2 regions of the Caballeronia sp. LZ043 genome follow, and region 2 is predicted to be linked to the other one. Evidence: predicted binding sites of a transcription regulator. Region 2 holds the regulator's gene; the other holds the start of a gene.
The links. Region 2 encodes HrcA, which represses chaperone genes, less so after heat shock. Its sites were predicted from a motif close to TTAGCACTCNNNNNNNNNGAGTGCTAA; they were not measured.
Positions count from the first base shown of each region.

Region 1: a site for HrcA is predicted at 5,523-5,549, ahead of QCE64_RS10035 (co-chaperone GroES). Genes of this name have one in related genera too.

Region 1 is NZ_JARUXT010000001.1:2,206,023-2,220,450, reverse strand. It holds gene QCE64_RS10060 (TAXI family TRAP transporter solute-binding subunit) at 1-539, opposite strand, end outside; gene QCE64_RS10055 (BON domain-containing protein) at 1,147-1,503, shown strand; gene QCE64_RS10050 (3-hydroxybutyrate oligomer hydrolase family protein) at 1,761-3,887, shown strand; gene QCE64_RS10045 (DUF2242 domain-containing protein) at 3,871-4,611, opposite strand; gene QCE64_RS10040 (DUF4148 domain-containing protein) at 4,827-5,165, opposite strand; gene QCE64_RS10035 (co-chaperone GroES) at 5,629-5,919, shown strand; gene groL (chaperonin GroEL) at 6,015-7,655, shown strand; gene QCE64_RS10025 (hypothetical protein) at 7,776-8,207, opposite strand; gene QCE64_RS10020 (DUF72 domain-containing protein) at 8,236-9,015, opposite strand; gene QCE64_RS10015 (hydroxymethylpyrimidine/phosphomethylpyrimidine kinase) at 9,070-9,945, opposite strand; gene QCE64_RS10010 (rubredoxin) at 10,254-10,445, shown strand; gene QCE64_RS10005 (hypothetical protein) at 10,734-12,149, shown strand; gene QCE64_RS10000 (deoxyribodipyrimidine photo-lyase) at 12,146-13,642, opposite strand; gene QCE64_RS09995 (YqgE/AlgH family protein) at 13,673-14,251, shown strand; gene ruvX (Holliday junction resolvase RuvX) at 14,248-14,428, shown strand, end outside.
Region 2 is NZ_JARUXT010000001.1:375,171-389,598, reverse strand. It holds gene dnaJ (molecular chaperone DnaJ) at 1-252, opposite strand, end outside; gene dnaK (molecular chaperone DnaK) at 498-2,456, opposite strand; gene grpE (nucleotide exchange factor GrpE) at 2,688-3,287, opposite strand; gene QCE64_RS01830 (hypothetical protein) at 3,676-3,837, shown strand; gene QCE64_RS01825 (RNA-binding S4 domain-containing protein) at 3,809-4,216, opposite strand; gene hemH (ferrochelatase) at 4,242-5,309, opposite strand; gene hrcA (heat-inducible transcriptional repressor HrcA) at 5,442-6,458, opposite strand; gene QCE64_RS01810 (NAD kinase) at 6,717-7,613, shown strand; gene recN (DNA repair protein RecN) at 7,648-9,303, shown strand; gene glnE (bifunctional [glutamate--ammonia ligase]-adenylyl-L-tyrosine phosphorylase/[glutamate--ammonia-ligase] adenylyltransferase) at 9,346-12,189, opposite strand; gene QCE64_RS01795 (AsmA-like C-terminal region-containing protein) at 12,335-14,428, shown strand, end outside.

The DNA.
Region 1 (14,428 bases), 1.8 Mb from region 2:
CCGATCGCCAGGCGCTTGCCCTTCAGCTCGGACAGCCGGTTGACGACCGTCGGGCTGCGGTAGAACACCGCGAGCGGCACGTACGACACGCTGCCGAGCGATTCCAGGTTGTCGTGCGTCTCGCCCGGCTTGGTCAGGCCGCCCTGCACGAAGCCGACATCGACCTTCGAATCGGGGGCTTCCAGGCGCGTCAGGTTGTCGAGCGAGCCCTGGGTTTCCAGCACGTTCAGCGTGACGCGGTTGCGCGCGAGAATCGTCTTGTACTTCTGCGCGGCGTTCCAGAACGAACTGCCCTTCGGGCCGGCCGCGAGGGTCAGCGTGTTCGGCGGCGCGGGCTGGATCAGCCGGACGGCCAGGTAGAGCGCGGCGGCGCAGACCAGCAGGATGGGCCCGAAGGTGAGCGCCAGGTCGCGCCAGGAGATCGCCACGAAGCGGGCGACGATTTTCGGCTGCGGCCGCCGCCGCTGGGGCGCGTCCGGTTCGCCGCCCGGTTCGCCGCCCGGATTGCCGCGCGGATCGGGGCCTGTGGATTGAGTCATTTGATGAGTGATCGTGAAACTTCGTGCAAGCGAGCTTACCCGATCGCACCGCGGCTTCCTCTGCGCAGGTTCCGAAAGCACCGGCCTGACGTCGCGGATTGCCGGAAACGGGCGGCGCTTCCTGGCGTGCCCTCATGAACGCCGACTGTGACATCGATGTGTCTTCGCCGCCGCCGATGTTGCTCGCACGGGCCGCGTCGTTAAATGTTTTGCGCTAATGGCCGCGCTGGGCTAAATTGACGATCGCCGCCGCATGTCAGGAGCCTCGCGCGCCGCTGCCCGCAGTTTGGGCCGCAGCGTCAGGTTGAGCCGCGCAACGCAGTATCGCGCCATGTGTCAGGACATATTCGAGCCGACGGGCATGCCACCCGATCAACCGGCCACTAATTGTTTCGTTCGCCAGCCTCTCGCAGCACCGTGAGCCGCATCTGCCGGCTTGCCTCCGCCATGCCCTCAAGCCGTTCAGCGCTTCGGGCGAAGCGCGTGGTCACGGGGCAACCGCTCGATGTCGTAGCCAGCCGCCAGCAAGCGCGGCCCGGATTTGAAGTGCAAAACGAGCGAAGTAGCAAACTGTGCGAAGTCAACAAGCGAAACAAAAGGAGAAACCATGAAAGCAGTTGATCTCTTGAAGGCGCTGGGCGTGGTGCTGTGCGTGACCATTGCCTCGAGCGCCTATGCCCAGTCGAGCGACACGTCGGCTGCGCCGACCAAGGCGCAGAAGTCCGCGGTCAAGAAGGAAGACCGCAAGCTCGGCTACGCGGTGCGCCGCGCGCTGTCCAAGGCGCAAGGCTTCGATGTCTCCAACGTCTTCGTACGCGCCCGCGGCGGCGCGGTGACGCTGACCGGCACGGTGCCGGAAGGCGGCCAGATCGCCCAGGCGGAAGAAGTGGCGAAGGGCGTCCAGGGCGTCACATCGGTGAGCAACAAGATCACCCTCGGCGTCCAGAACGGCGGCGGAGGCTGATCCGGGACGCAGGCGGCAGACTTCGGGCGGCGTCGCACCGCCGCCCGGTCTGACGCCATCGCCATGCAACGGGCTCCGGCTTGATCGCCGGAGCCCGTTGTCGTTTACGCCGGGTGTGTCTCTTCCGGCCCGTCGCGTTGCAGACAGGGAAACTCAGCAGCGACTGTTTTCAGCTTCCGCGTGATACTGACGGATCGAAAGCGAAGCGTAGCGTGTTCTGAAACAAGGCGTGAAGCACAACAATACGGGAGACGAAAATGAAGCGATTCGCACGTTTTCAGTGTTCGGGAACTTGGCCACGCACGGCTGTGATCGCGCTGCTGGCAGCCGCGACGCTCGCTGCCTGCCACGGCGGCGATGACGACAACGGCGGCGGCCCGGCGAACAACAGCGTGCCGAAATTCGTCTCCGGCGCGATCAAGTCACAAACCTACGACGGCCAGTCCGACGATCTGCTGACCGCCGGCCTCGGCAAGACCGGGCTCGCTGCGGCGACCGCGCCTTCGATTGCCAACCCGGCGTCGCCGAGCGCCGCCGACCTGCGGCGCCTCGCCATCTGGTCGAATTACCGCGCGCTCGTCGACATGTCGGCGAACGGCGGCTACGGGCGTTTCTGGGGGCCGAATGTCGACCTGAACGGCAACGACACGCTCGGCGAAGGCAAGATCGCGGGCAAGGAATACCTCGCGTTCGCCGACGACGGCAGCGGCACGCAGAACGTTTCGTTGATGGTCCAGGTGCCGGCGAGCTTCAATCCCGACCAGCCGTGCATCGTGACGGCGACGTCGTCGGGATCGCGCGGCGTGTATGGCGCGATCTCGGCGGCGGGCGAGTGGGGCCTGAAGCGCGGCTGCGCGGTGGCCTATACCGACAAGGGCAGCGGCAACGGCGCGCACGAACTGGCGAGCAACCTCGTCACGCGCATCGACGGCACGCTCGTCAATGCCGATTTCGCCGGCACCAGCGCGATCTTCAAGGCGAATGCAAGCGCGTCCGCCATCGCATCGTTCAACTCGGCCTTCCCGAACCGCTACGCCTACAAGCACGCGCATTCACAGCAGAATCCCGAGAAGGACTGGGGCGCGAATACCCTGCAGGCGATCCAGTTCGCTTACTGGGCGCTCAACGACATGTTCGGGCCACTGAACGGTTCGAACCATCAGGTGCGCTATGGCAAGGGCAGCATCACGACCATCGCCGCATCGGTGAGCAACGGCGGCGGCGCGGCGCTGGCGGCAGCCGAGCAGGATACCGACGGCTGGATCACCGCGGTCGTCGTCGGCGAGCCGCAGATCAATCTGAACCTGCCGTCGCAGGTGTCGGTGCGGCAGGGCGGCCTGCCGGTCGGCTCGTTCGGCCGGCCGCTTGCCGACTACATGACGCTCGCCAACCTGCTGCAGCCGTGCGCCGCGCTTGCCCCCGCCGCGGCCGGCGCGCCGTACCTGACGACGCTGCCGCTCGCCACGACCACGGCGATCCGCACCGCGCGCTGCGCGTCGCTGGCGGCGGGCGGACTGATCTCGGGCGCCACGACGATCGCCCAGGCCAACAGCGCGCTCGACCAGCTGCACCAGGCCGGCTACGAAACTGATTCCGATACCTTGCAGGCGCCGATGTGGGATTCGCAGGCGGTGCCGGCGGTGGCGGTCACGTATGCCGACGCCTACATGAAGGCGAGCGTGCTCGACAACCTGTGCAACTTCAGCTTCGGCACGACCAACGCGGTGAGCGGCGCGGCGGGCGTGGCGCCGCTGGTGTCGCCGATGCTCACGGTCTTCGGCAACGGCAATGGCGTGCCGCCGACCAACGGGATCAACCTGGTCTACAACGTGGGGACGAGCGGCGCGGCGGATCATCGCTTTGCCACGCCCGACGCGAGTTATGCGGGCGCGGCCTGCCTGCGCTCGCTGTGGACCATCGGCAACGCGACGATGGCGGCCAGCGTGAATGCGATCCGCGTGAACGCGAACCTGCGCGGCAAGCCGGCGATCATCGTGCAGGGACGCGCGGATGCGCTGGTGCCGATCAACCATGCCGGTCGGCCGTATCTGGGCGCGAATCGCGTGGCGGAGGGCAACAAGAGCCAGCTGTCGCTGTACGAGATCACCAACGGCCAGCATTTCGACGCATTCCTGAGCGTCGCGGGCTTCGACACGCGCTTCATTCCGGTCCACTACTACAACATTCAGGCGCTGAACCTGATGTGGAATCATCTGAAGAACAACGCGACGCTGCCGCCTTCGCAAGTGGTGCGGACGGTGGCGCGTGGCGGCACGGCGGGCTCGGCGCCCGCGCTCACGACCGCAAACCTGCCGGCGATCGCCGCCGATCCCGGCGCCAATGCGATCAGCGTGTCGGGCGGCGCGGTCAACGTGCCGAACTGACGGGCGCCGCTGCTGCCGACGACGCCTGTGAAGCGCTCGCCGCGACCGCCTCCGAAGTCGGGATGGCGGTGGCGGCGGCGGGCGTCTGCACGACGATCGGCGTGGGCGTGAGGTCCGGCGAGTTCACGATCAGCGAGGGCGCGAGGGGCTTGCTCTTCACCTCGTCGGCGGCGACGGGCGCGCTGCGCGGCACCGTGTTCAGATAGTGGCTCATCAGGTTGAAGAAGCGATCGTAGAACTTGCCGGCGGGCACCGTTTCGCTCGAGATCTTGACCATCGCGTCGCTGTTCGAGCGGATCGGCAGCGACAGCGAACCGAGCACGCTCAGTCCCACGCTCGCCGACGTATCGCTTTTCTTGAGCGCATAGCCGTCCTGGACGGCGTTCACATACGCGATGCTCTGATTCGTCGCGTTTTCCCCCGGCGTGCAGACCACATGAAACGACACCACGACGTGGGTTTCGGCGCTCGGCTGGAAATTCTTGGTGGCGTCGACGGTATCGGGCTGGCCCATGGTCGTCAGGAAACCTTGCGAGAGCAGGGCGCGGCGCGCGGCCTCGCAGGTTTCGTTGACGGTGGCGTCGTAGTTGCGCGCGAACGGGCTCGCGCCGGTGTTGAACAGCTCCTGCTGGTAACTGGGGGTGGTGGCCGAGCGGCCTCCGCAAGCGGTGAGGGCAATCAAACCAAGGAGAACGAGACTTGAGCGCAGCGACGGCATGGACATAAAGCGGCGGATCCGGAGTGTGGGTCAACGGCAGAGACAAATTGTAGTGCCGTCGGATTGGACGATGAAAAAACGCGGTCTGCAACCCTCGTCCGATCCGTGACTGACAGCGTGATGAACCGGCGTGCGCTTGAGGTTCATCGGAAGGCGCAAAACCCGGCGCGGGGCCGGGTTGTCTGCTGCTGGCGCTGCCGCTTATGCTGCGGCCAGCCGGATTACGGACGATTGAAATCGACCGGATTGGCGGCTTCTGGACGCACGACGCGATCCAGGAAGTTCAGCCGATGCGCATGGCCTGCCGCAGAGGCGCCTTCAGCGGCGCCGCCGAAGGCGCTTGCATTGGGCTGGCTGGCGCCGACCCGGGCTTCCGCAGCCTGGATGTCGGCCGGATAGGTGGTTTGATCGCCGACCGGGTTATAGCCGGCGCGCTCGAGCTGGACCAGTTCGGCACGCACCTGGGCACGGGTGACGGGACCGTCTTCGCGGGCCTGGGCAAAACCGGGAGCGGCCAGGACGGCAACGATGGCAAGGGCGGGAACGATGGACTTCAACATGACGACCTCCGAATCTTGATTGGGGAAACGATGCGGCAGTAAGTGGTGGTGCTGCTTGCTGTTGCTTCGTCGGTGAAGGCAGTCTAGTTCGCGGCGATCTAGGTAAAAACCCTGATTCGGATAAATCAGAATTCTTCAATCGACATTAATCGATTCAATCGGGGTCTGAGGTCTCATAGGACACGTGCTGATTTCACGCCTGCAAATGCGGGCCTCCGGTGAACCTTTTCCTCGCGGACCCGGTCAAGACGAATCCGTGCGGTTCTCGCCAACTGGCCGGCAAATTCGAAAAAATTTCACCGCTACGGGATTACCCGCCGTCCCCATCCTTGAAATTGTCAAATCCGGTCCATATAATTGGCACTCACCGCACGCGAGTGCTAACAAGTTTGCCGTTCCGCGGGCATTGCCTTGCAGGACGGGTTTTCCAGCGATTTCAGTCTCAATCAAGAGAGGAGTGTGTATGAACCTTCGTCCTTTGCACGATCGCGTCATCGTCAAGCGTCTGGATCAGGAAACCAAGACCGCATCGGGCATCGTGATCCCGGAAGCCGCGGCAGAAAAGCCGGATCAAGGCGAAGTCCTGGCCATCGGCCCGGGCAAGCGCGATGACAAGGGCGCGCAAATCGCCCTCGACGTGAAGGTCGGTGACCGCGTGCTGTTCGGCAAGTACGCCGGCCAGACCGTCAAGGTGGACGGGCAGGAACTGCTCGTCATGCGCGAAGAAGACATCATGGCCGTCCTGGTCAAGTAAGCATCCTTCCTGCACGTCTGGCTTCGCCCTTTGCAGCAGCCCCTCGGGCGCGCATGGCGAAGCCGGAAAACTGAATCGAATCAAGGAGTCTTGATATGGCAGCTAAAGAAGTTACTTTTGGCGATTCCGCACGCGCCAAGATGGTCGAAGGCGTGAACATCCTGGCCAACGCGGTCAAGGTCACGCTGGGTCCGAAGGGTCGCAATGTCGTGCTCGAGCGTTCGTTCGGCGGCCCGACGGTCACCAAGGACGGTGTCTCGGTCGCGAAGGAAATCGAACTGAAGGACAAGCTCCAGAACATGGGCGCGCAAATGGTCAAGGAAGTGGCTTCCAAGACCAGCGACAACGCCGGCGACGGCACCACGACCGCTACGGTCCTGGCGCAATCCATCGTCCGTGAAGGCATGAAGTACGTTGCCTCGGGCATGAACCCGATGGACCTGAAGCGCGGCATCGACAAGGCCGTTGCTGCCGCCATCGAAGAACTGCGCAAGATCAGCAAGCCTTGCACGACCAACAAGGAAATCGCGCAAGTCGGCTCGATCTCGGCGAACAGCGACACCTCCATCGGTGACCGCATCGCTGAAGCCATGGACAAGGTCGGCAAGGAAGGCGTCATCACCGTCGAAGACGGCAAGTCGCTGGAAGACGAACTCGACGTCGTCGAAGGCATGCAGTTCGACCGCGGCTACCTGTCGCCGTACTTCATCAACAACCCGGACAAGCAAGTCGCCGTCCTCGAAAACCCGTTCGTGCTGCTGCACGACAAGAAGGTTTCGAACATCCGTGACCTGCTGCCGGTGCTGGAACAAGTCGCGAAGGCTGGCCGTCCGCTGCTGATCATCGCTGAAGACGTCGAAGGCGAAGCGCTCGCTACGCTGGTCGTCAACAACATCCGCGGCATCCTGAAGACCGTTGCTGTCAAGGCTCCGGGCTTCGGCGACCGTCGCAAGGCCATGCTGGAAGACATCGCGATCCTGACCGGCGGTCAAGTCGTCGCGGAAGAAACCGGCCTGACGCTCGAAAAGGCAACGCTGGCTGAACTGGGCCAGGCGAAGCGCATCGAAGTGGGCAAGGAAAACACGACGATCATCGACGGCGCTGGCGAAGCCGTGAACATCGAAGCGCGCGTGAAGCAAGTGCGCAAGCAGATCGAAGAAGCGACGTCGGACTACGACCGTGAAAAGCTGCAAGAGCGCGTGGCCAAGCTGGCCGGCGGTGTTGCAGTGATCAAGGTCGGCGCTGCGACCGAAGTCGAAATGAAGGAAAAGAAGGCACGTGTTGAAGACGCACTGCACGCAACCCGTGCAGCTGTGGAAGAAGGCATCGTGGCGGGCGGCGGTGTGGCGCTGATTCGTGCACGTCGTGCGATCGACGGCCTGAAGGGTGCGAACGCCGACCAGGACGCCGGTATCAAGATCGTTCTGCGTGCAATGGAAGAACCGCTGCGCCAGATCGTGACGAACGGCGGCGAAGAAGCGTCGGTCGTGGTGGCAGCGGTTGCTCAAGGTTCGGGCAACTACGGCTACAACGCTGCAACGGGCGAGTACGGCGACCTGGTTGAAGCCGGTGTCGTGGACCCGACGAAGGTCACGCGTACGGCGCTGCAAAACGCGGCATCGGTGGCAGGCCTGCTGCTGACGACCGACGCAGCCGTTGCCGAACTGCCGAAGGAAGATGCTCCGATGCCTGGCGGCATGCCCGGCGGCATGGGCGGCATGGGCATGGACATGTAAATCTGGCTTCACGCCGGACTACATGGGCGCGAGTCTCGAAAGGGACTCGCGTCATGTCAGAAAAAAACCTGCAGCGATGCAGGTTTTTTTTTTCGTCCGCCTTTTCCTGACACGACACGCCTACTTGTTCATGTCGTCGCGCAGCTTCTGCGCCGCGGCCTTGTAGTCGTAGGTCGGATAGAACTCCGTGCGATATCCGCCCCACGCGGTACTCTCTATCGCGCGATTCACCTCGCGCAGCCGGTCGGCCGGCACGCGCAGCGTTACCACCTGGCCGATGCCCATCATCACGTACCACGACACCACTTCCACGCCCGGCGGCGGGAACTGCTTGAAGTAGCCCTGTTCCTTGAGTTGCTGATTGATCTGCGGAAGCGTCTTCGATTCATCGTGCTTGAGGAAGATCGTCAGCAGGAAAGTGCCGTCGCCGGCGGGTGTGGCGGCGGGTGGCGGCGCTGCGTTCTGCGCTTGCGCGGGAACGCAGAGGCCAAGCAGACCAGCCAGCAGCGCGGCTTCCAGTAAGCGAGTGAGTCGTCCTGCCGGCTTGTGCATCGCGTGAACCTCCATCGCGTCGAACGCTTCAGACCTTGTGATGAATCCGCAAGCGCTCCATCAGATGCAGCGCGTTGGGCTGGGCATGGCCTTCGGCCGTGTTGTCGAAGACGCACCAGACCTCGGCCGTCTTTTTGGCGCGGGTGTGCAGCGTGCGCGCCAGATCGTCGAGATAGGTGTAGTTGTAGGAACTCTTGTAGAGCTCCGGCGAACCGTGCAGCCGCACATACACCAGTCCGCCATCCGCCCGGTGCCGGATTTCGCAGTCGTCGGGAATCGGGTCGGCGTCGACATAGGCGATGTGATGCGCCTTCAGCAGCGCGGCCGCGTGCGTCGTGAACCAGCCGTGCTCGCGCGCTTCGCAGGCAATCGGCAGATCCGTGCGCGCACGCAGCGTCTTGAAGAAAGGCTCGGCGATGTCGTGATCGAAGGGCAGGCTGGGCGGCAGTTGCACGAGCCAGCAACCCAGCCGGTCGCCCAGTTTGCCGGCGGCGTGCAGGAATTCGTCGAGCAGCGCTTCGCTGTCGACCAGTCGCGCTTCGTGCGTGATGGCCTTCGGCAGCTTGACCGAAAAGCGAAACGAGTCGGGGACGCTCTCCGCCCAGTGCGCGTAGGTTTCCGGCCGATGCGGCTTGTAGAAACTCGTGTTGATTTCGACGCAAGTCAGCGTGTGCGCGTAGCGCTCGAGATGCGAGCCTTCGCCGGGGAAGCTGGCTGCGACAGCGCTCGACAGACCCCAGCCCGCGCAGCCGATGCGGATCGCGCCTTGTGGGCCGGGCTTGTGCAGATGGGGCAGTCGGTACGGCATGCGTTCGCGAAGCCTCCCTCTTGGGGTTCACTGCAAGTGGTTCACTGCAAGAACTCAGTGCCGCGCTTCTCCCGGCAGACCGGTGGAATCGTCGGACAGCGAGGACGCCTCGCCTTCCTCGTCCGCGTCATTCGAGCGCGCCCAGAAAAAGCGGTCAGGCAGATAGGCGCCCATGCCCGGTCGAAACGCGGCGCGCGCCGCCTGGAACACATATTCCTGAGCCTCGCGCGCGGCTTCCGCAGGCTCCTGGCCGTTCGCCAGCAAGGCGGCGATGGCCGAACCCATGGTATCCGTCAGACCGACGACGCGATGCACCGCCCGGTCCCATATGTCCTGACGCACTTGTCCCTCTTCGCTGTACAACGTGATCACGTGCCGGTGCGTACCCGCTTCCAGGGCCAGCACGTACTCGCAGCCCTGCGACAGCAGGTGTGAAATCGCCGTGTCCAGCGTGGGCGATTCCGCGTCGCTGTCCGGTTGCGCGAGCTGCAGCAGCGTGGCGTGATCGGCAATCAGCATGGTGGTCTGCGGCACGAGCAGATCGGCCAGCGACTCGCGCAACTCATCCGCGGCGAGGACGTGCTCGTCGTCGAGGGTGAAGTCGGGGGCGAGGATCAGCGGGACGTCATCGTAGTCGGAGACCACTTCGGCGATCGCCGACACGACTTCGGCCCGGGTCGCCGCGCCGATCTTGAACGCGGCCACCGGCATGTCCTCCAGCAACATGCGCGCCTGGGTTGCCACGGTATCGGGATCGAGGCCGGTCACTTCGTCGCAGGACGCGGAGTCGCGCACCGCGTAACCAGTCAGCACCGTGACGCCGTGACAGCCCATGCTCGCGAGCGTCAGCAGGTCGGCCTGCAGGCCGGAGCCGCCGGTGGGATCCGAGAGGCCGAAGGTGAGTACGATCGGTGGGGAGTCGCCGGTCATGGCAAAAGCGGACATTGTGGTATTGGATTGCTTGGATGGACATGGCGGCTCGGAGCGGGTCCGCCCGCGCGTGTTCAACTGTTCGCGCGAAGGAATGCCCGCTCGGACACGCACCGATTATGCGGCCTAATGCCGTCCGACTGTTCTCTTTGCGCACTTTTTTCCGACGCGCTAGCCTCCGCATGGGAGCGGCACCGGAGCGACAAGATTACAACCCGCCTTGCGGGCGGGACGCTTGCTAGGCATCACTACAGCAACACGGTACCATCTTGTCCTAATTTCAACCGACCAATCGACCTGGCGTCAGTATGGAACAGAGCGAATCTCAACACGAACCGCGCAGCTGGATGTGCCTGATCTGTGGCTGGATCTATGACGAAGCGGCGGGCCTGCCCGAAGAGGGCATCCCGCCGGGAACCCGCTGGGATGACGTCCCGATCAACTGGACCTGTCCCGAATGCGGAGCCCGCAAGGAAGACTTCGAGATGGTGCAGATCTGACTGACATGTTTTGACGCGCCGCATGACCTCCGTCATGCGGCGCGCGTTTTTTGGCGAGACGCCGGCCGAGGTGGAGCACATCGCCGCCGGGCGCAGGGCATGCGGACCTTCCCGATCAGGCGTTGCGCCTTGGCAGCACGTATGCAGCATGCACGCAGCATGTGCGCGCAACGGCCGGCCCTCCCGCGACGCCGGCTTCGCATCGACCGAAGACGCAGTGACGCAGTTCAACCGCGTGCGGCGGCCCATCGAGCCACACGCCCGCGCAACGGCTTGTGAGCGCCCGACATGACATCACGTCCCGATCTGCACGTTCCGTTCGAAGCCTTGCCCAATCCGCGCGGCGGATCGGTGCGGCTCGCCGAGATGGCCCTCACCGATGCCCAGCACGCCTTCCAGCGCCAGGGCGAAACCGGCGCGGCGCTGAAACGGGCGATCGCCGCGCTGCATTCGGCCGGCTGGCTGCCGGCGCAGCGCTTTGCGGAGGCACTGGCGCTGGTCGCGCCGCTGGGCGATGAATCCGACGCCAACCGTGCGCGCATCGCGGATGCGATCGCCATCTTCGGCGCCGCCGTGGAACGTCACAATCTGCGCGAGCTGGCCTGCTCGACAGCACTCTTCGATCACTATCGCGGGCTGCATGCGCTGCTGGCGGCGCACACGCGGGTGGCGCCCGTTTCGTACGACGACCTGGCGCTTGCCGGCCGCGCGATCGCTCCGGCGACGCTGCGCGGCTTCGCGCCCGAGCGGCTCGCGCGCGTGCGGGCGCATTACGAGGAAGCGCTGCTCAGGCTGCTGCGCGGACCGGCCGACGAATCCGCCGCTGCCTACGCTCGCCTGGATGCGTGCCTGGCCGATCTGCGCGGCCCGGATCCTTACGATTTCTGGCGGCTGGCGTCGTCGTGTGTCACGTCGTTGCGCGCGCGGGCCGCGCGTGCCGAACCTGACGACAGCGCCCGGCAGAACGCTCATGACGCCGATGCGAGACGTCTGTACGCGCGCTTCAACCTCGTGCTGGCCGATCAGGCGCACGCGCTGACCTACGCCCCGCGCTCGCTGGTGCGCGCGACCCTCGCACTGCTGTGGCGCGATTTCGCGCTGTACGGCGCGGCGCCGGAGGAGGCGGAGCACGTCGACGTGCTGCGCGACTACGGCCTGACGGTCGCGTGGCACGTGGCGTCTACGCCGGCGTCGGAGGCGGCGTGGGAAGAGGGCGCGGCGCAGGCCGGGGAACTTGCCCGCGACGCCGCCACGCGCGATCTCGGCGTGCTGCGCGTGAACGCGTTCGCCTACGAGGATTTTCTGCAGAGCGCGGAGACGGCCATCGAGGCGCTGGTCGAGCGGGGTGCGCAGGCGAGCGAAACCGGCACGGTGGATGAGGCGGCGGCGCTGTCGGCGGCGAATGCTTCGCATCGGCTGGGCGCGGCGGCGTGCGCGCTGGGGCTGGGCCATGTCGCGTTGCTCGCCGATACGCTCGGTCTCGCGTGGCGGCGCGTCGCGTATCACGGCGAGGCCCGCGGCGCAGCGCCTGCAGCAGCCGAAGGCGCGACCCGCGGTCTCGACGCCACCGTGCCCGAACGCGCCGCGCACATGCTGCGCTCGATGCTGCATCAGGCGGCGGCGGGGATTGCGCCGTCGGAAGGGCGTGGCTCGATCGTCGCGCTTACCGGGATGATCGAAAAACCGATGCCCGCTACGCGTTAATCGTCATCGCTGGACCGGGGCTCGTCTGGCCGCTTGCCCGGCCTGCGCACCGCGTCATAGCGCGCGAGCGTGCGTTTGCGCGCTGCTTCGTGATCCACCACCGGTTGCGGATAGTCCGCGCCGAGCGCGATCTTCGCGGCCTTGAGCGCGTCCGGTTTCGCGCGCCACGGCGCGTGGATGTCGCGATCCGACAGCCCCGCGATCTCCGGCACGTAATGGCGGATGAACTTGCCCGCCGAGTCGAACTTCTGTGACTGCGTGACCGGATTGAAGATGCGGAAATACGGCTGCGCATCGCAGCCGCTCGACGCGGCCCACTGCCATCCGCCGTTGTTGTTCGACAGCTCGAAATCGTTCAGCAGCGCTTCGAAATAGGCTTCGCCACGCCGCCAGTCGATGCCGAGATCCTTGGTCAGGAAGCTCGCCACCACCATGCGCAGACGGTTGTGCATATAGCCCGATGTGTTGATCTGCCGCATGGCCGCATCGACGAGCGGATAGCCTGTCTGGCCGGCGCACCACGCGGCGAAGTCGGCCTCTGCGGCGTCGCCGGTTTCCCATTCGATCCGGTCGTACTCCGGCTTGAACGCACGATGATCCCCCGGCACGCCAACATGCGGGAAATGGTGCAGCACGGAGAAGTAGAACTCACGCCAGATCAGCTCGCCGAGCCAGGTCTCGGCGCCCTTGTCGCCGTGCCGCTGCGCATCGTGCGCGCTGCGGGCAAGCGCGCGAGCGGACACGGTGCCGTGCCGCAAATGCACGCTGAGATAGCTCGGGCCCTTCTGCGCGGGAAAGTCGCGCGTGCGGCCGTAGTCGGTCATGCGCTCGCGGAAGTCGTCGAAGAGTTCATACGCGCCGCTCGTGCCGGCGGGAAACGCCGGACCGTTTGCCTCCGCGAAACCGAGTTGCGCGAGCGACGGCATCGCGTGCTTCACATCGGAAGGCGGCTTCGCCAGCGCCTGCAGATGGTCCTCCGACGCATACGGTTTCAGCGCATCAGGCGTGAGCGTCGCGAGCCATTTGCGCTTGTACGGCGTGAACACGGTGTAGGGCTTGTTCGCGCCGGTCAGCACGTCGTCGTGATCGAAGACGGCCTGATCCTTGAAGGTGAAGAACGCGATGTCGTCGCTGGCGAGCCGCTTCGCCACCGCTTCGTCGCGCGCTTTCGCGGACGGCTCGTAGTCGCGGTTGGCGAAGACCGCATTCACGCCGCATGCGCGCGCCAGCGCGGGAATCTCGTGCAGCGGCGCGCCATGCCGCACGATCAGCGCGCCGCCCGCATCGTGCAAGGTGCGATTGAGTTCGACGCAACTGGCATGAATGAACGGCACGCGGCGGTCCTGCCGGGCCAGCGGCGCGAGGATTTCGCGATCGAAAACGAACGCGCACAGCACGCGGCGGCAGCGTGTAAGCGCGTGATAGAGTGCAGCATTGTCTGCCGCGCGCAGGTCCCGCCGAAACCAGACCAATCCCACATCGAAGTCGGCCATCTCGCAGCGCCTTTGTTAAAATCCTGAATTATGTCCAAGACTTCCGATCGCATCAATTTGACGAATCAGTTCCTGATCGCCATGCCGAGCATGGCCGATCCGACGTTCTCAGGAACCGTGGTCTATCTTTGCGATCACACCGAGAAGGGCGCGCTGGGTCTCGTCATCAACCGGCCGACCGACATCGATCTGCAGTCCCTCTTCAACCGCATCGATCTCAAGCTCGAGATCGAGCCGCTGGTTCACTTGCCCGTGTACTTCGGCGGTCCCGTGCAGACCGAGCGCGGCTTCGTGCTGCACGAAGCCGGCGACGGCGAGCCGTATAGCTCATCCATGAGCGTGCCCGGCGGCCTGGCCATGACCACGTCGAAGGACGTGCTCGAAGCCGTCGCAAGCGGCACGGGTCCCGAACGTTTCCTGCTCACGTTGGGTCATGCAGGCTGGGGCGCGGGCCAGCTCGAGGAAGAAATCTCGAAGAACGGCTGGCTCACCGTGGAAGCCGATCCGCGCATCATCTTCGACGTCCCTGCCGAAGACCGTCTCGAAGCCGCGCTCTCGCTGCTCGGCGTGTCGCGCTCGATGTTGTCCGGCGAAGCAGGGCACGCATGAGCCGCGAAGCCACGCTGCTGGCATTCGACTACGGCGAAAAACGGATCGGTGTCGCCGTCGGCAATACGCTCACCCGTCAGGCACGCGCACTTCTCACGCTGGAAAACCGCAACTCGGACTATCGCTTCCTCGAAGTCGGCAAGCTGCTGGATGAATGGAAGCCGAACGCCGTGGTGG
Region 2 (14,428 bases):
TTGCGCACCCGCGCCCGCCATGTTCGGGTCCACGCCCGCATGGCCGTACTGGTCATAGGCGGCGCGCTTCTGCTGGTCGGAGAGCATTTCGTAGGCCTCTTTGACCTCCTTGAAACTCTCTTCCGACTTCTTGTTGTCCGGATTGCGGTCAGGGTGATACTTCATCGCGAGCTTGCGATATGCCTTCTTGATCTCGTCGTCGCTCGCGTTTTTCGCGACGCCCAGAACCTCGTAGTAATCCCGTTTCGCCATATCGGTTCAATGCCGCCGCGCTGAAGCGGCAGTTCCTGTCAGATGCCCGGACCGCCAGGCCCGCGCTTTGAAACTTTCGCGCCGTGCCCGAACGCGCCGAATGAGGCCTCGAGCATGACACGCTGAAAAAACAACGTGCCCGGGGAGCCGCAAGGCCCGCCAGGCGCGTTACACGTCAGACGCGTCCCGCGTCCCGGTCAAACCGACGCGGGCGCGGGACGTTGCCATCCACGCGCCCTTGCGGCTTAGTCCTTCTTGACTTCCTTGAAGTCGGCGTCGACGACGTCATCGTGCTGCTGGCTCGCGCCAGCCTCCGCCGACGCGCCCGCTGCACCCGCCGCTCCCGCTGCCGCACCTGCGGCGCCTTGCTGCGCCTGCATGTCGGCGTACATCTTTTCGCCGAGCTTCTGCGATGCCGTAGCCAGCGCCTCGACCTTCGCCTCGAGCGCGGCCTTGTCGCTTGCGCTGTCCTTCAGCGCATCTTCAAGGTCCTTCAACGCGGCTTCGATCTTTTCCTTCTCCGACGCGTCCACCTTGTCGCCGTATTCGGCAACGGCCTTCTTCGTGCTGTGGACCAGCGCGTCGCCCTGGTTGCGAACGTCGGCAAGTTCACGCAGCTTGCGGTCTTCGTCGGCGTTGGCTTCGGCGTCCTTCACCATCTTGTCGATTTCGGCGTCCGTCAAGCCCGAGTTCGCCTTGATGGTGATCTTGTTTTCCTTGCCGGTTGCCTTGTCCTTCGCACCGACGTGCAAGATGCCGTTTGCGTCGATGTCGAAGGTCACTTCGATCTGCGGCGTGCCGCGCGGCGCCGGCGGGATGCCTTCAAGATTGAATTCGCCGAGCAGCTTGTTGCCCGCGGCCATTTCACGCTCGCCCTGGAACACCTTGATGGTCACGGCGCCCTGGTTGTCATCCGCCGTCGAATACACTTGCGCGTGCTTCGTCGGGATCGTGGTGTTCTTGTTGATCATCTTCGTCATGACGCCGCCGAGCGTTTCGATGCCCAGCGAAAGCGGCGTGACGTCGAGCAGCAGCACGTCCTTGCGGTCGCCCGACAGCACCTGGCCTTGAATCGCAGCGCCAACCGCCACGGCTTCATCCGGGTTCACGTCACGGCGCGGATCCTTGCCGAAGAACTCCTTCACCTTTTCCTGCACCTTCGGCATGCGCGTCATGCCGCCGACCAGGATCACGTCGTCGATTTCGCCGACCTTCACGCCCGCATCCTTGATGGCGATGCGGCACGGTTCAATCGTGCGCTCGATCAGCTCTTCGACGAGCGCTTCGAGCTTCGCGCGGGTGAACTTGAGGTTCAAGTGCTTCGGACCCGACGCGTCTGCCGTGATGTACGGCAGATTGATGTCGGTCTGCGCCGTGGACGACAGTTCGATCTTGGCCTTTTCAGCCGCTTCCTTCAGGCGCTGCAGCGCGAGCACGTCCTTCGAGAGGTCGACGCCCTGCTCTTTCTTGAACTCGCCGATGATGTAGTCGATGATGCGCTGGTCGAAGTCTTCACCGCCGAGGAACGTGTCGCCGTTGGTGGAGAGCACTTCGAACTGCTTCTCGCCATCCACGTCCGCGATTTCGATGATCGAGATGTCGAACGTGCCGCCGCCCAGGTCGAACACGGCGATCTTGCGGTCGCCCTTTTCGGCCTTGTCGAGACCGAAGGCGAGCGCGGCTGCCGTCGGTTCGTTGATGATGCGCTTGACTTCCAGGCCGGCGATGCGGCCCGCGTCCTTGGTAGCCTGACGCTGGCTGTCGTTGAAGTACGCCGGAACCGTGATGACGGCTTCCGTCACCGGCTCGCCGAGGTAGTCTTCAGCGGTCTTCTTCATCTTGCGCAGCACTTCCGCGGACACCTGCGACGGCGCGAGGTTCTTGCCGTGCGCCTCGACCCATGCGTCGCCGTTGTCGTGCTTGACAATCTTGTAGGGCATCAGGTTGATGTCCTTCTGCACTTCCTTCTCTTCGAAACGGCGTCCGATCAGGCGCTTGACCGCGTACAGCGTGTTGCGCGGGTTGGTGACCGACTGACGCTTCGCCGGCGCGCCGACGAGAATTTCGTTGTCGTCGAGATACGCGATGATCGACGGCGTGGTGCGCGCGCCTTCCGAGTTCTCGATGACCTTGACCTGATTGCCTTCCATCAGCGCCACGCACGAATTCGTGGTGCCGAGGTCGATACCGATGATTTTGCCCATTTTTTATCCTCTCCTAGCTTTGATCGCAGTGGCGTTGCGGCGGCGAGTTGGATCGCCCGATGCCGGCGGATCCGCCGACTCATTCGCCGATTTACCGGGCCGAACACCCAAAATTCATACCTGTACGCAAGATAAGTGCGCCAGTTTCGATTTCAAGACCCTGAAACCGATGCGGTCTATAGTTTTTTTGCGAAGCGGCCGGCTACGCACCGGCTGGTTCGCTCGAGCGCCTTACTTCGGAGCTGCGACAGTCACGAGCGCCGGACGCAACACGCGGTCGGCAATGACGTAGCCTTTCTGCAGCACCGAAACGACCGTGTTGGCATCCTGCTCGGCGGGCACCATCGAAATGGCCTGATGACGATGCGGATCGAACTTCTCGCCCACTGGGTTCAACGCCACGACACGGCCCTTTTCGAGGGCGCCCGTGAGCTGCTTGAGCGTCAGTTCGACGCCCTCGCGCACCTTGGCGAGGTCGCTCGACTGGTCGGCCAGCGCGGCTTCCAGGCTGTCCAGCACCGGGAGCAGGTTCTCCGCGAAGCTTTCGATCGCGAATTTATGCGCCTTCGACACATCTTCCTGGCTGCGGCGGCGGACGTTTTCCGTCTCTGCCTTCGCGCGCAGAAAGTCTTCTTTCAGCGCGACGATGGTGGCCTGCGCCTCGGCGAGCGCGGCATCGGCCGCGTCCGGCGCGGCAGACGCTGCGTTGGGCTGCGCGGACTGCGCCGTTTCGGCTGCGGCCTGGCCAGGAGTGGCATCGGCGGCCTGGCGCGCGGTTTCGTCGGCGGGCGTGGGGTTCTGGCTCGCTGAATTCTCTTGCGTGTTTTCCATGTCGCTGAATGTGTATTGCTGTGAGTTGAATCGGATGAGAAAACAGGGCATTGGCGCTGTTTTCCGCACTAGCTGCGGAAGTTGGGGCATCACGGACATTTTCAAGCCGTGACGGCGAACTTTTCGGACGATTTTCAGCGTGCAGACGAAGCGCTGACGCCTGAAACGAGCGGTAACGCGCGTTTTGCCGCACCGCGCAGAATGAGATTGAGGGAAAGCCCCCGGTCTCCTACACTCCAGAGAAGCACCCGCAGGACGCACGTTAACCCTAATCCTCCGAATGCTTCAAACCCGCTTCAGCCTTTGCCCGTTTCCTGACCCTGCCCCGTAGCGCCCGCATGCACCTGCATGCGCCTCGTGGCCGGGGAAACCCATTACCGGGGGTACCATGAAACTGACCTTTGCTATCGCGGTGGTCGCCCTGGTACTCGTCGCGGGCACCACCACCATCTGCATGTCAGGCGCGGTCACCGACCGCACCACCGAATACGGCGGCGTTCACGCCACCATGGAACGCTACTTCAATCCGAACCAGAAAGTTTGTCGATGACGCGCCGGTCGCGCTTCGTCGGCCTGCCCTGCAGCTGCGCGGCCGGCTCGCGGAAGGTCCGGCGCCGTTCGGCTTCGGCCATGCGTTGCGCGCGTCCGTCCTCCGTCTCGGCATAGAGCGTCTGCGCCACGCTGGCCGGCCCGCGCACGTCGCACACGCCCAGCACCTCGACCCGCCAGACAATGCGCTCGATATCGATCTCGACGAGATCGCCCACGCGCACTTCCTTCGAAGGCTTCACGCCCGCGCCGCCGATCTTCACGCGGCCCTTCTCCACCGCGTCGCTCGCGAGCGAACGCGTCTTGAAGAAGCGCGCCGCCCACAGCCATTTGTCGATGCGCAGGCGCCCGCCGCGATCCGTCGAAATCTTGTAGTTCATCGCTGCATGCTGGTTGAAGCCGGATTCACGCGACCGCGCTGAGCGGCTGCGGCGCCTGCACGGGCCACCCTTGCAGATGCTGCGCCGCGATTTCGCCGATGCCCTTGATCCACGCAGGCGACGCGTTCAGGCAGGGAATCCGGTGAAAGTGCTTGCCGCCGGCCTTCAGGAACTCGTCGCGCACCTCGATGCCGATTTCCTCGATGGTCTCCAGACAATCCGCCGTGAAACCGGGGCAAAACACGTCGACGCGCGTCACGCCGCCCGCGCCCAGTTCCGCGAGCGTGGGCGCGGTGTAGGGCTGCAGCCACTCCGCGCGGCCGAAGCGCGACTGGAAGGTCACGCGGCACTCGACCGGCGTGAGCCCAAGCGCGGCGGTGAGCAGCGAGCCGGTCTGCTGGCACTGGTCGTGATACGGATCGCCGAGATCCATGGTGCGCTTGGGCACGCCGTGGAAGCTCAGCACCAGTTTGTCGCCGGCCGCGAAATCCGGCGCGCCGTGATGCCGCCAGTAGTCGCGCACCTGCTCGGCGAGCGCGGCGATATACGCGGGATGATCCGCGTAATGGCGCACCGTGCGGATCTCGGGCTGATTGCGCACGCGCTTCAGGGCGGTAAAGGCGTCGTCGAAGGCGGTGGCCGTGGTGGAGGACGAATACTGCGGATACATGGGCAGCAGCAGGATGCGCTCCGCGCCTTCGAGCTTGAGCTGATTCAGCATGGCGCCGATGCCGGGTGTGCCGTAGCGCATGGCATAGTCCACGATCACGCGATAGTCGTTCGCCGCGAACAGCCGCCGCAATCCTTCCACCTGCTTCTCGGTATGCACCCGCAGTGGCGAACCTTCCGGCATCCACACCTGCGCATATTTGCGGGCCGAGGCGCGCCCGCGCAGCGGCAGGATCAATAGCCGCAGGATGAATTGCCAGACCAGCGACGGAATCTCCACCACGCGCGGGTCCGACAGGAACTGCGCCAGATACTTGCGCACGGCCCGCGGCGTGGGCGCGTCCGGCGTGCCGAGATTGATCAGCAGCACCGCGACGCGATGAGAAGCGCTGGGCTGCGAGGGCAACTCGAGGTCGAAACGCATAGGGCAGGCGGGCCGGAGGCGGTGGCTGAAAGGTGAGGACCATTATAGCGGCGCGCTTTCGGCCGCATCATCGGCCGAATGGCCGAGTAGCGCCGCCCGTCGACACCCGTCAAGATGAGCGCAACGAGGACGTCACTGATGACTGAGCGACATCGAGAGCAGCCGCGCGGTGATATCCACGATCGGAATCACACGGTTGTAGGCCATGCGCGTCGGGCCAATCACGCCGAGCGTGCCCACGATCTTCCCGTTCACTTCGTACGGCGCGGTAACCACGCTCATTTCCTCGATGGGCACCAGGTTCGACTCGCCGCCAATGAAGATCTGCACGCCCTGCGCGTGGCTGGACACATCGAGCAGTTGCAGCAGCGAGGTCTTCTGGTCGAACAGGTCGAAGAGCTTGCGCAGCCGCGCCATGTCGGAGGAGAGGTCGGCCACTTCCAGCAGGTTGCGCTCGCCGGAAATGAGCACGGTGTCCATCGGGTCCGTCTCGGTGGTGGTCGCCACCACGGCGGCCTGCATCAGCGTGGTCATGTCGCCGCGCAGCTGGTCGATTTCCTCGCGCAGGCGGCGGCGCACCTCGTCGAAGGACAGGCCCGCGAAATGCGCGTTGATGTAGTTGGAGGCTTCCGTGAGCTGGGACGGCGAGTAATCGCGCTGGGTCGCCATCATGCGATTCTGCACGTCGCCCTCAGGCGTGACGATGATGAGCAGAATGCGTTTGTCCGACAGCCGCATGAACTCGATCTGCTTGAACATGTGGCTGCGGCGCGGCGTCAGTACGACACCCGCGAACGAAGACAGGCTGGACAGCACGCTCGCCGCGGCCGCGACGATCTTCTGCGGTTCCTCGCCCTGCAAGCGGGTCTTCACCGCGGTTGTCATCGCTTCGTCTTGCGGCGCTTCCACAGTCAGCATCGTGTCGACGAACAGGCGGTAGCCGCGCGGTGTCGGAATGCGTCCCGCCGAGGTATGCGGACTCGCCACGAGGCCCAGGTCCTCGAGGTCGGACATCACATTGCGGATTGTTGCGGGGCTCAGCTCCAGGCCGGAGTGCCGTGATAACGTGCGCGAACCGACCGGCTGACCTTCGGCGATGTAGCGCTCGATCAGCGTCTTGAGGAGGGTTTGTGCACGTGGGTCTAGCATGGCCGGATTTTAGCTCAATGGGGCAGGTGGCGGCGCGCCGCGGCTCATGGGTAGAGTTGGGGTGGGTCTGGCGTTCCACGATTCTCACGCTGCGTCACGTTGCCTCGCGTTGCAGCGCGCCGCATCGCGTTCAACGTCCGCTCCATTCTAGCGAGAAACAATGGGCATGCCGGCGCGCGTTTCGCCCCGACGTGTGCGAGCGCTTGCGGCGCGGGACCCACGGTTCTTTTCGCTCACTGACTATGGTGTAATGCCGGCATGGAAATCGGTCAATTCAAGACGGTCGCCCTCGTCGGGCGCCCCAATACGCCAGGCATCGAGCCGCCGCTGCGAGCGCTCGCCGATGTCCTCGCGCAGCAAGGCTTCGAGGTCGTGTTCGAGGCGGGCACCGCGAAGGAGGTCGGCGTGACGGAATTCCCGGCGCTCTCCATCGCCGAGATGGGCGCCCGCGCGGACGTCGCCATCGTGCTCGGCGGCGACGGCACCATGCTTGGCATCGGCCGGCAGCTCGCGCCGTACAGGACGCCGCTCATCGGCGTGAATCACGGACGCCTCGGCTTCATCACGGACATTCCGCTCAAGGAAATGAGCGAGATCATCCCGCAAATGCTGGCCGGGCAGTTCGAGCGCGAGGAACGCACCCTGCTCGAAGCGCGCATCGTACGCAACGAGAAACCCATCTATCACGCGCTCGCCTTCAATGACGTCGTGGTGAATCGCAGCGGCTTCTCCGGCATGGCCGAATTGCGCGTCTCGGTGGACGGGCACTTCATGTACAACCAGCGTTCGGACGGCCTGATCGTCGCCACGCCCACCGGCTCGACCGCCTACGCGCTGTCGTCGGCGGGGCCGATCCTGCATCCGCAGCTGCAAGGCTTCGTGCTCGTGCCGATCGCGCCGCACTCGCTGTCGAATCGTCCGATCGTGCTGCCCGACGACTCCAAGGTCACCATCCAGATCATCGGCGGCCGGGACGTGAACGTGAATTTCGACATGCAGTCCTTCACCGCCGTCGAGCTCAACGACGCCATCGAGGTCCGCCGCTCGAAGCATACGGTGCCGGTGCTGCATCCGGTCGGCTACAGCACCTACGCGACGCTGCGCAAGAAGCTGCACTGGAACGAGCATCCGTCGCAGGACACCTCCACTCTCTGATCCGATTCGCCAGACCCTCTTCCGCGAAGCATCCATGCTCCGACACCTCTCCATTCGAGACTTCGTCATCGTCGCCGCGCTCGACATCGAGTTCGACTCCGGCTTCACGGTCTTTTCGGGCGAAACCGGCGCCGGCAAATCCATCCTGATCGACGCCCTCGCGCTCACGCTCGGCGCGCGCGGCGACGCGGGCGTCGTGCGCACCGGCCAGCCGCGCGCCGACATCACCGCCGAATTCTCCACGCATGCGCTGGTCTTGGCCTGGCTGGAGGAGCACGCGCTTGGCGAAGCAGGCGCCGACACCGTGATGTTGCGACGGGTGATCGACTCGAACGGCCGCTCGCGCGCGTTCATCAACGGCACGCCGGCGACGCTCGCGCAGCTGCGCGAAGTGGGCGAGATGCTGGTCGATATCCATGGCCAGCACGCGCATCAATTGCTGATGCGTCCCGACGCGCAGCGCGAACTCTTCGACACCCACGCGCAGTTGCTGGACACCGCCGGCGCGGTGAATCGCGCGTGGCGCGCCTGGCGCGACGCCCAGCAGGCGCTGGAAAGCGCGCAGAGCCGCGATCGCGAGCTGCAACTGGAACGCGAACGCCTCGCATGGCAGTTGAGTGAATTCGACAAGCTCGCGCCGCAGCCGGGCGAATGGGAGGAAGTGAGCGCGGAGCAGCATCGGCTGTCGCATTCTGCGAGTCTCATCGACGGCGTGCAGGGCGCGCTCGGCGCGCTGTCCGAGTCCGACGAGGCGATGATCTCGCAGCTCGGCGCCATCACGTCGAAGCTGCGCGGCCTCGCGGATATCGATCCGGCATTGAACGACGTGCTCGCGTCGCTCGAACCGGCCGAGATCCAGTTGCAGGAAGCGGCGTATTCCCTGTCGCACTACGCGCAGCGACTCGAACTCGATCCCGAGCGGCTGGCGCAAGTGGACCGGCGCATGGATCAGCTGCACTCCACCGCACGCAAGTTCCGTCTTCAGCCGGAGAACCTGCCTGAAGAGCACGAGGCACGCCGCCGCCAGCTGGCCGAACTCGACGCCGCAGGCGATCTCGACGCGCTCGCCGCCGCTGCCGAAAAGGCACGCGGCGTCTATCTCGAACAGGCGAAGGGCTTGTCGAAGGCGCGCGGAAAGGCGGCGAAGAACCTGTCGAAGGCGGTCACCGAAGGCATGCAGGAACTGTCGATGGCAGGCGGCAGCTTCGACGTCACGCTTGTTCCGCTCGCGGAAGGCGGCGCCAACGGTCTGGAGCAGATCGAGTTTCGCGTCGCGGGTCATGCGGGCGTCGCGCTCAGGCCGCTCGCAAAGGTCGCGTCCGGCGGCGAACTGGCGCGTATCAGCCTCGCGCTGGCCGTCATCGCCAGCACGGCGAGCCCGACGCCCACGCTGATCTTCGACGAAGTGGACACCGGCATCGGCGGCGGCGTGGCGGAAGTGGTCGGGCGTCTGCTGCATCAGCTCGGACAGCATCGTCAGGTGCTGTGCGTCACGCATTTGCCGCAAGTCGCGGCACGCGGCGACCAGCATTTCCAGGTGGCCAAGGCCTCCGACGACGCCGGCGGCACTGTCAGCACGGTCACGCCGCTGGACAAGCCGAAGCGCATCGAGGAAGTGGCGCGCATGCTCGGCGGCCTGGAGATCACCGCGACCACCCGCAAGCACGCCAAGGAAATGCTCGCAGCCTGAGCGAACGGCGCGGCTCCGGAGCCGCGCCTTCAGAACCTTGACTCAGGAAGCCACGGCAAACACCCGCTTCCATAACGCCGTCACCGCCTCGCGCTCGCCCTGCACTTCGTCCGGCGCCACGCGCGCCTTTTCCATGCCGTCGAGCCGCATCCGGTGCTGCAGCTTGCGATAGTGCCGGTAGATGGCGCCGATCGTGTCCGCTTCATCGGCTGAAATCAGGCCGCTCTGCGCGGCAATCCTGAGCAGCGAGATGTTCCCCGCGTTGCGCACGAACTCGCGATGCTCGCGCGCATGCAGCAACACCCAGTACTGCACGACGAACTCGATATCCACCATGCCGCCGCGATCGTGCTTCAGGTCGAACAGTGCGCTTCGGTTCGGATGTCCGTCGGCGACGCGCTGACGCATCGACGCAATCTCGCGCGCCAGCGCCGCCGCATCGCGCTCCGTCACCATCACGTCCGCACGGATCGCCTCGAACTGCGCGCCGATGCCCGCATCGCCCGCGCTGAAACGCGCGCGCGACAGCGCCTGATGCTCCCATACCCACGCCGTGTTGGCGGCGTCGCCCTCGCGGATCTGATAGCGGCGGAAGGTGTCCAGATCGGTCACGAGCAGCCCGGATTCGCCGTTCGGACGCAGCCGCAGATCGACATCGAACAGCGTGCCCGCGCCGGTCGCCGACGTGAGCCAGGTGATCAGGCGGCGCGTGAACATCGCGTAGATCTCGGACGCGGCGTCATGCGGATCGTCATACAGGAAGATGAGATCCAGGTCCGACGCATAGCCCAGTTCCTTGCCGCCGAGCTTGCCGTAGGCGATGACCGAGAACAGCGGCGTCTCGCGATGCCGCTTCGGGAACTGCTGCCAGACGGTCTGCACGGTGACGTCGAGCACGGCGTCGGCAAGCTCGGACAGACGGTCGCTCACGTGCTCCACCGTCAGACGCCCCGCGAGGTCGATCAGCAGGATCCGGAACACTTCGGCCTGATGCGCGTGGCGCAGCAGATCCATCTGATGCTCGGCGTCCTCGGCGGCCTGCAGCCGGGCCGTCAGCGAGCGCTTGAACTGCGTCCAGTCGAACGGGCTCGCGATGGCCTCGTCGTCGAGCAGTTCATCGAGCAGTTGCGGATGGCGGATCAGATAGCCCGCCGCCCAGCGCGAGCCCGACAGCACCGACAGCACGCGCTCCAGCGCCGCCGGATACTCGGTCAGCAGCGCCAGATAGGCGCCGCGCCGCCCGATGCCTTCGAGCAGGTCGAACAGGCGCGCGATGGTATCGGCGCGACGGGTTGCATCGATCGACTGCACGGCTTCGAGCGCCCGCTGCGCGACGATGTCGAAACGCTCGCGGCTCTGCGGCGGCAGGCTGGCGTAGCGCGTCGAATTCCATACGGCGGTCAGGCGCGACAGCACGGGCGCCGGATCCGCGAAGCCAAGTTCGACGAGCCGCGCACCCAGTTCTTCCTGCGCGGAATCGTCGGCGAGCGCGCTGCTCCAGATCCAAGACGCCGCCGAATCGTCCGACACGCCGCAGCCGCCCTCGCCGCTCACCTTGTCGGCGAAGATCGCGTCGAACTGCTGTTCGACGAACTCGCGATGCGCGTCGAGCTTGTCCATCAACGCCGCGTAGTCCGCAAAGCCGAGCGAAGCCGCGAGGCGCGCGCGTTCGTCATCGTCGACGGGCATCGCGTGCGTCTGCGCATCGTTGCGATACTGCAGCCGATGCTCGACCGTGCGCAGAAACAGATACGCATCCGACAGCGCCTCACACACGGCCGGCGCAAGCAGGCCGTGCGCCTCGGCGCGTTCGAGCACGGCCAGCGTCGGACGAATGCGGAAATCCGCTGCCTGCCCGCCGCGAATCAACTGGAACACCTGCGCACTGAACTCGATCTCGCGAATGCCGCCACGCCCGAGCTTGATGTCGTCGGCCTTGTCGGGACGCATCGAGGCGCGGCGCCGCGCTTCCTGACGGATCTGCTGATGCAGCGCGCGGATCGCCGCGATCACGCCGTAGTCGAGATAGCGGCGATAGATGAACGGCGTCGCGATGGCTTCGAGCTGCCTGACGAGGCGCTGTCCCGATTCGCTCTGCGTCTCCGAGACGAGCCGCCCCTTGATCCACGCATAGCGTTCCCATTCGCGGCCCTGCACGTAGAAATATTCCTCGAGCATGCCGAGGCTGCACACGAGCGGTCCGGAGTCGCCGTTGGGACGCAGCCGCATGTCCACGCGGAACACATAGCCGTCCGCGGTGATTTCCGCGAGCGCGCCGATCAGCCGCCGGCCGAGCCGTGTGAAGAATTCCTGGGTAGTGAGCGCCGCGCGCGTGCCGCCGGCGGTCTCGCCGTCTTCCTCGTAGACGAAGATCAGATCGATGTCCGACGACGCATTCAGTTCGCGCCCGCCGAGCTTGCCCATGCCGACCACGCCGAGCGTCAGCCGCTCGCCCTCTGGTCCGCGCGGCTCGCCGAACAGCGCTTCGAGATCCGCCGAGAGCACGGCGAGCGCGCGCTGCACCGTCACTTCGGCGAGATCGGTCATGGCGCCGGTGACTTCGGCGACATTCGCCGCGCCCGCGAGATCGCGTTCCATCACCGTGCAGAACACTTCTGTCCGCACGCGCCGCAGCGCGGTCTTGAGCGCGGCTTCATCGAGCGTGCCGTGTGCGGCGCCGGGCGCGCAATGCGCATCGAGCCGTGCTTCGATCCATTGCCGCGTGACGGGCGCCTGCTTCCACTCCGCCACGCTGGACGCCAGTTCGGGACGCGCAGCATAGGCGCGCGCTGCATAGTTGGAATAGTCGGAACTGAGGAGAGTGGCGTCGGTCATGAAAGGTTGGGTTCGCTCATTGCTTCTGCTCTTAACTTTCTGAAATGTCACGGACCCCGCACACTGCCGTCCGAGTCTTGCCGGGCGCGGCTCTGCGCGCTTTCACGAGCGCACGGACGGCGGCGGTCAACACCATGCCCGTGTTACATTTCAGCGTCAAACACGCAAAACTACCATATCGCCGATTAGCCGCAGCATGTCCGACAGCAGACGATCCGTCGACCCGAACGAAGTTGGACAAGCCCAGCCCAGCGGCAACGCCGAGCGCGTGCTTTCGCGCGTCTTCAGAATCGTTCTGGTCATCGCGGCGGTCCTCTATTTCGCGGTGGCGGCGCTCTATATCGGCTTGCGATACATCGTGCTGCCGCAGGTCGATTCGTTCCGCCCGCGCATCGAGCAGATGGTCTCGTCGAAGATCCACGCGCAGCTGCATATCGGGCGCATTTCCGCGCGCTGGTCAGGGCTCTCGCCGACACTCGATATCGACAACCTGCGCATCGACGCCGCCGACGGTTCGCCCGGACTCGCCGTGCCGCACGCCAGCGCGAGCATCGCGTGGAGTTCGCTGGTGCGGCTGCGGCCCAAGCTCGCGGACCTGATCGTCGACGGACCGGACGTGATCATCGCGCGCAACCCGGACGGCGCGCTGAGCGTCGCTGGGGTGCCGCTTCCCACGCACCGTACCGGCTCGAACGCGTTCACGACCTGGCTGCTCGGCCAGGACCGCATTCTTCTGCGCGACGGCACGCTGCGCTGGCGCGATGCGCAGCGCGCGGCGCCCGAGATCGCGTTCAAGCGCCTGCAAGTCGTGATCCTCAACCAGGGCACGCGCCATCGCGCCGCGCTCCAGGCGCCCGCCGACGGCGACGTGCTGCACGGGCCGCTCGACCTGCGCGCCGACTTCCGCCATCAGCCGTTCTCCGCGATGGGCGCGCCCGCGAACTGGACTGGCCGGCTGTACGCGTCCACCGGGCCGGTCGATCTGCCGATGCTCGCGCGCTACGTGAAACTGCCCTTCCAGATGTTCGACGGCCAGGTCAACAACGAAATCTGGCTCAACTTCGCGGGCGGTCAGTTGCAGAACGCGACCGGCGAACTGACCGGCTCGAACATCAGCCTGCGGGTGCACCCGACACAGCCGCGCCTCGACCTGCCGATCGCGCGTTTCGGCTGGACGGTCGCCAAGGACGACACCGCCTACACGCTCGAACTGCGCAACCTGCACGCCGAACTCGGCCAGTTGCCGCTCGACGACAACACGCCGGTGTCGCGCCTGCTGGTGTCGCGTCTGCTCACGGCCACCTTCCGGCCGCCGAGCGTCGGCAAGGGACAGCTGTTGCGGCTGACGGGCGATACCGTCGACATCGGCATCCTCGCGGAATTCGTGCGCGCGCTGCCCGTGCCGGCGAAGGTCCTCAACGAGCTGGTGCGCTTCAATCCGCGCGGCCAGGTGTCGAACTACACGATCTACACGGAACGGACCGCGCCCAAAACCGAAGAGGAAGCGGCCCAGCAGCACAAGAAGGGCGACGCCCCGCTGCTGCACTACGCCTTCAAGGGCGATCTCCAGGGACTCAGCGTGCAGGCCCAGGAACCGCCCCCCGGTCTCACCGTGAACAACCATCCGCGCGCGGGCATTCCGGGTGTCGAGAACCTGTGGGGCACGGTCGACGCCAACGAGAAGGAAGGCCGCATCACCCTCGACACGAAGAACGCGGCGATCATCATTCCCGGCGCCTTCGACGACCCGCGCCTCACCTTCGACACGCTGCAGGGCAAGGCGAACTGGAGCGTCGCCGACGCCATCGCGCCCGGCGAGCAGCGCCGCGCCTTCAAGATTCATGTCGATACGCTGCGCATCCGCAACGCCGACGCCGAAGCCGAAGCCACCGCCGACTACTGGAACCAGGGACACGGGCGCGGCAACCTCGATCTGAAGGCGAAGGTCGCGCACCTGAAGGTCACGCGGCTGGTGCGCTATCTGCCGACCAGCCTCAACGAGCGCGTGCGCGTGTATCTCGGCCACGCGCTGCAGGCGGGCACCGCGAAGAACGGCACGATCGAAATACATGGCGACCTCACGCGCTTCCCGTATGCCAAGTTTCCGAACGACGGCGTGTTCCGCATCAACGCGCCCTTCACCGGCGGCAAGTTCGATCCCACTCCGTTCCCGCCGCGCACGATGGCCAACGGCTTGCCGAACTTCTGGCCGGCGTTCGAGGGCATCGACGGCACCTTCACGCTCGCGCAGAACAGGCTTGGCTTCGACATCGATCGCGGCCATTACCGT